DNA from 2 places in the Virgibacillus xinjiangensis genome. Region 1 is predicted to be linked to the other one. Evidence: a T-box and tRNA genes for the amino acid it is inferred to sense, from the RefSeq annotation. Region 1 holds a T-box; the other holds one or more tRNA genes.
The links. The T-box of region 1 lies ahead of serS (serine--tRNA ligase). A T-box ahead of a tRNA ligase gene usually reads a tRNA of that ligase, here a tRNA-Ser.
Positions count from the first base shown of each region.

Region 2: it encodes a tRNA-Ser, which carries the amino acid that the T-box ahead of serS (serine--tRNA ligase) is inferred to sense. The anticodon was not compared.

Region 1 covers NZ_JBHRSA010000046.1:66,125-69,251, forward strand. The annotation lists tRNA gene ACFOGI_RS12315 (tRNA-Ser) at 126-218, opposite strand; gene serS (serine--tRNA ligase) at 313-1,590, opposite strand; T-box leader at 1,655-1,877, opposite strand; gene pdxT (pyridoxal 5'-phosphate synthase glutaminase subunit PdxT) at 1,911-2,504, opposite strand; gene pdxS (pyridoxal 5'-phosphate synthase lyase subunit PdxS) at 2,520-3,127, opposite strand, start outside.
Region 2 covers NZ_JBHRSA010000053.1:34,447-37,573, reverse strand. The annotation lists gene ACFOGI_RS14760 (hypothetical protein) at 1-223, opposite strand, end outside; gene ACFOGI_RS14755 (NADPH-dependent FMN reductase) at 404-955, opposite strand; gene ACFOGI_RS14750 (DUF6241 domain-containing protein) at 1,052-1,630, opposite strand; tRNA gene ACFOGI_RS14745 (tRNA-Ser) at 1,853-1,942, shown strand; gene queE (7-carboxy-7-deazaguanine synthase QueE) at 2,575-3,127, opposite strand, start outside.

The DNA.
Region 1 (3,127 bases):
TATATGTAGTTTATTATCCAATGTCAATTGTACCATAAATCACAAAAACCATGCGGTCATTAAAAAACCGTTGCATTCTTCGCAACGGTTTCAATATCTCCAATTTTTATGCGCTGTTTTAATAATGGAGGAGGTAGAGGGATTCGAACCCCCGCGCGGTTTGACCCGCCTGTCGGTTTTCAAGACCGATCCCTTCAGCCAGACTTGGGTATACCTCCGTAATAAGACAAGAACTACTATACCATGCAGAAAATAACCTGTCAATCCTTAATAATATTTTTTTTAAGAAAAGAGAGAGGACATCCCTCTCTCCTATTTCTCCAGCTTTTCTTTTCCGCCCATATACGGACGAAGGATTTCCGGGATGATCACGGAACTATCCTCTTGCTGGTAATTTTCCAAGATAGCTGCAACTGTCCTTCCAATGGCGAGCCCTGAGCCATTCAGCGTATGGACGAACTCCGGTTTCCCGTTTGCTTCCTTCCGGTAACGGATCCCTGCACGTCTGGCCTGGAAATCCTCAAAGTTGGAACAAGAGGAGATTTCCCGATACGTATCCTGACTAGGAATCCATACCTCAATATCATATTTCTTGGCGGCAGTAAAGCCTAGGTCACCTGTACACATGCTCATTACCCGATACGGCAACTTAAGCAGTTGCAGGACTCTTTCTGCATTGCCGGTCAGCGTTTCCAATGTTTCATACGATTCTTCCGGCTTCGCCAAATGAACCAGCTCTACTTTGTTAAATTGATGCTGACGGATCAGCCCCCTGGTATCACGTCCTGCAGAACCCGCTTCTGAACGGAAGTTGGCACTGTATGCGACATATTTTTTCGGCAGTTCTTCAGCTGACAAGATTTCATCGCGATGATAATTGGTTACCGGTACCTCGGCGGTCGGGATCATGAAGTAGTCCCAATCCTCCACTTTGAATGCATCTTCTTCAAACTTTGGAAGCTGCCCGGTGCCAGTCATACTCGTCCGGTTCACCATCTGAGGAGGCAGCATTTCCTGATAACCATGTTCATCCGCATGTAGATCCATCATGAAATTCAGAAGAGCACGTTCCAGCCTAGCCCCCATTCCTTTGTAGAAAACAAATCGACTACCCGTCACTTTTGCCGCCCTTTCAAAGTCCAGGATATCCAGATTGGTTGCAATATCCCAATGTGCTTGGGCTTCATATTCAAATTCAGGAAGTTTCCCCCATTTTCTTGCCTCTAAATTATCCTCTTCATCTTCTCCGACAGGGACGCTCTCATGAGGGATATTCGGAATAGAGAGCATAATACGGTCGAGCTGCTCCTCCGTTTCTTTCAACTCTTTATCCAATGCCGAGATCCGTTGGCCTACTTCTCGCATCTCTTTAATTGCCGGCTCTGCATCCTTCTTCTCTTTCTTCAGTACGGAAATCTGCTTGGAAGCTTCGTTTCTTTCCGCTTTCAACTTCTCACTGTCACTAATCAAATTCCTTCGCTTTTCATCCAGCTCTTCAAATTTATCAAGTTCGGATAAATCCTCCCCGCGATGAGATAATTTCTCTTTCACCTCTGCAAAGTTATTTCGAAGATACTTCATATCCAGCATAATTATTCCTCCTTAAAATATACTCATAGTGTCCATTCACATGAAAAAAACCCCTGTCCCTAAATGTAGGGACGAGAGGTTGATTCCCGCGTTGCCACCCTTGTTGAAGAGTTGGTACTCTTCCGGCTCTACGCTGTTAACGGTGCATAACCGGGTCTACTTCCTGCACAAAGCCTTCCGTAAACCAGTTCAAGGATGGATTCACAGCATTTCACCATCGATTTTCACCAACCATCGACTCTCTTCGGGATGAATATACTGCTACTGCTTCCTGTCATTACTGTTTCGATTTATTATTCTATATCATAGCTGAATTTTTTTCAGGATGCAACTGTCTGCAAAGTCCCTTCGACCATGGAGACGAAATAGGCGATAATTCTATTATCATCGGTCAGTTCCGGATGAAAAGCTGTACATAGATATTGCCCCTGTCTTGCAGCTACAATCCGTTCTTCATAAGTTGCCAGGACTTCCACTTCAACCCCGGTTTCCGTAATATAAGGGGCACGGATGAACACAGCATTAAACGGTTCCCCTATACGCCCGATATCCAATTCCGCTTCAAAACTTGCAACCTGACGGCCGAATGCATTTCTAGCAACTTTCATGTCCATCAGACCCAGATGTGCATCCTTTTGTCCTTCAATGGATGAGGCCATCAAAATAAGACCGGCACAGGTTCCGAAAACAGGCTTTCCCTGTTCTCCGAATTTCTGGATGGCTTCAAAAAAACCATAACTGTCGATCAAGCGGCGCATGGTGGTGCTTTCTCCACCTGGGAGAATCAAGCCATCAATCTCATCCAATTGTTCTTTTCTCTTTACCTCAATGGCATATGCTCCTGATTCCTTCACAGATCGTATATGTTCCCTCACAGCCCCTTGCAGGGCCAGCACACCAATTGTAGCAGTCATCTGAACACCTTCTTTCTATTCGCTGCGGTCTTGCATGCGTTCATCGGCTGAAATTGTACTCATCTCCAGACCTTTCATCGCTGTACCAAGATCCTTGGAGAGCTCGGCGATTAATGAATAGTCTTGGTAATGGGTGGTTGCTTCCACAATAGCCTTGGCAAATTTCGCAGGATTGGCGGATTTGAAGATTCCTGATCCGACAAATACACCGTCTGCTCCCAGTTCCATCATTAGAGCTGCGTCTGCAGGGGTAGCAATTCCTCCAGCTGCAAAGTTAACGACCGGAAGACGTCCTTCTTCACGGATTTGCAGCAGTAGTTCGAACGGTGCACCAATTTCTTTGGCATAGGTCATCACTTCGTCCTTGGACATGGAGGACACTTTGCGGATTTCCGACTGAACCTGGCGCATATGACGGACAGCTTCCACAATGTTCCCTGTTCCTGGTTCTCCTTTAGTCCTCAGCATGGAAGCACCTTCACCAATACGGCGGGCAGCCTCTCCCAAATTACGGCAGCCACAGACGAAGGGAACGGTGTAATCCGACTTGCTCAAGTGGAATACTTCGTCGGCAGGTGTCAATACTTCACTCTCATCAATATAGTCTACACCCATTGCTTCCA
Region 2 (3,127 bases), on a different contig from region 1:
TTCCACCTTCATCTGCTGCTTCATTGTCTTCCCCTGCCTGATCCGATTCATCTGTCGTTTCATCAGCAGGCTCTTCTTCATTTTCACCGGCTGTTTCCTCTTCCTGACCATTCTCTGTCGTTTCCTCTTGATCCGTGTCTGTCGGTTCATCGGCAGGTTCATCATTCGAACACGCAGCCAATAACATAGGAACAAGGAATGCCAAAATAAGTAACTTTTTCATTGTTTACCCTCCCAATCTATCAATCACTAAGAAATATGGTCGATTATTGCTGGACCACTTCTATTACATGTTTGATTATACAACATGTCTTACACATTTTGCCAAATTCCTTTGCCTTCCCATGAAAAAACACGCCCCTAGTCCTATGACGGGAGACGTGTCCTTCCATTTATATACTATTTAGCTATAGAATTTCACATTTTCCGCCCATTTAATGAAGTTTTCCACAACATGATCAAGGAAGGAAATGGTCTGCTCATCCATTAAGTTGCCGTCAGCATCGATTTTTTCATGAACAGTGCCGATCACTACCTCATTTCCCGGCAGGGTCAAAGCACCGATTCCAGGCGCATTAAGGATCTGGCGAAGTTGCAGTTGGGCCTTGACAGTGCCCAGAGCTCCCATGGACGCACCGACAATCATGGTCGGTTTATTGACCATGACCTGATCCACACGGGAAAACCAGTCGAGAGCATTCTTCAACATTCCGGAAATGGAACCATTGTATTCCGGTGTTGCAATAAGGATACCATCGCTCTCCTTGATGATACTACGTAGGTCCTCTACAATTTGAGGCGGATTGAGTTCGTCATCCTGATTATAGAATGGAAGCTGGTCGATCGGGAGGACTTCTATGTCCAATTTCCCGTCATACCTTTTCTGCATGTATGCAGTAAGCTGTCTGTTGTATGAGTCTTTCCTGTTACTACCTACCAAAGCTGCTATTTTCATGTATTGATTCCTCCATTTTATAAACTAAGTACTGTCTTCATTGTTACAAAAGAGGAGGAAAACTGGCAAGAAAACTGCTTATCGTTTTTTACTCACTTACTCTTTCTCACTTTCCAAGTATGCCTGTTCTTCTTCCGGATCCATGACACCGCTGGCCTTTCCTACAGTTCCACCCTGCAGTTCCCAGACAGCGTTATGGTCGGCATCTGCCGTGGAAAAATCCCCTTCCTTCCACTTCAAAAGGATTCTCCGATAGACATCCTCATGATCCAGTGCGACCTTCTCCATGCCTTCCAACAGCCAGTTGATCCGCTGTGGGTGAATCTCGTAGAACCCCCATTTTTTCGACGCCTTCACCTTTTGATGGGACATACCATGGATATACTCCTGGTAATAGTCATCCGTCAATTCATAATGGGGCCTGTCCTCACCGAATGGATTCAATCCCTGTTCCTCAAACTCCTGAAGCTCTTGCTCGCTGATACTGCCCTTGATCTTTTCCCTCTGCTCGGAAATCTCTTCCGTATGACCATCATCCTCCGCCTCCTCTTCCATCGCTGCTGCACTTTCTGCCTGGTCTTCTGTTGTCCTTTCCGTTTCCATCCACAAGAATACTGCCAAGCCGGCGCTCGCCAGCAATAGAATCAGCCCGAAAATGGGCATAGGCTTTTTCATTGATTATCCTCCATTCCTGTTTGTAGTATGCTTTCATTCCAAATACTCCATCATTTCATCTTATATTGGAGCAAAAAAAATCCACGCAAATCCCTTGAAGAAATCGAAAAAAAGGATTATTATTTTTTATGTGGTTTTTATTGGCAGGTGTAGCAGAGTTGATAGACACATTACTCGCTATGTTCGTGTGGGGGTTCACCCTACCAGCACCATTTCTATGATGGAGAAGTACCCAAGTCCGGCTGAAGGGGATGCACTCGAAATGCATTAGGACGGGCAACCGTCGCGTGGGTTCGAATCCCACCTTCTCCGCTTTTAAAACCTTCTATGTAATTATTCAAGATGTTTCCATAATTATCCTGCTTTGATGCAAGAAAAAATAGAATGCTGCAGAAAAAGGCTTAGAGAAAATGTCTCTAAGCCTTTTTTAGTGGTTATATTGCTTATTGCTTTAATGGAGCTCCAATCTATGGCGAATACAGCAGAATACTGCCGCCGCTGTGACAAAATACTTCGCTTTCCGTGGGCACGGCTTCAGTCTCCTCGGAAGCAAAGGACGCTTCCTGAGGGGTCTTCATACTCGTGCTGTTCCCACTGGAGTCTACGTATTTTGTCTACGCTATGGAATCGATCTGATTTTCGAATGACTGTGGATCAATCACCTAAAATCACCCGGCTATCATTGAATTCTTCTATTCTCTTACAGCTACAGACATCACTACAATCAAATCACCAAACCAGCGGAGGAAATCCACGAAGGGTCCTGCGGGAACCGTGACCAGAGTGAGATCGCGAAGAACGTAGTTCGAGAGAGCTCACGGGTCACCCGCGGAAAGCGTAGTGGAATTTCCGCAGCGGCGGGTGTGAGGCGCTACTTGCGGCTTACCAAGCGGCACGCGAAGGATTCTTAGTAGAACGCACATGAACGCCGGAATCCGCAGCCATCACACCCCGCGCTTGTTCCCCCACAGATACGTATGGAGTTGCGGCAGCACCCGCACATCTTTCAATATATCATCCTCCATCACCCGATCGATCAACCGCTCATATCTGCGCAGTGAATAAGGAAGGAATTCCTGCTCCTCCACGGTCTCCAGGTCATCATTCCCCACCTGGAGGAACAGCTCGACATCCGGATACCGCTGATGGATATGCTGAGCGTATTCCAAGTCCGCTTCCTCAAAAATGACCACTTTCAGGCTGAATTCCCCCTTCTGCTTGCGTTGCAATGAATCTATAATGAAATCCAGTACGGAAAAATCCGTCTTCATGCCGGAGCTCGGCGGTTTCGGTGACAGTGTCAGGTCGTCAATATGGATAAACCAGTCCTGCCACTTGCTCCCCTGCGTCTCCAATGCCACCTTCATGCCATGTTCATGCAGGAGATCGACCAGCCCATCCAATCTTGCCAACAATGCAGGATTCCCGCCGGAAATGGTGACATGGCCGAAGTTCTCACCACCCGCCTCTTTCAATGCTTCAAAGATTTCTTCCGGC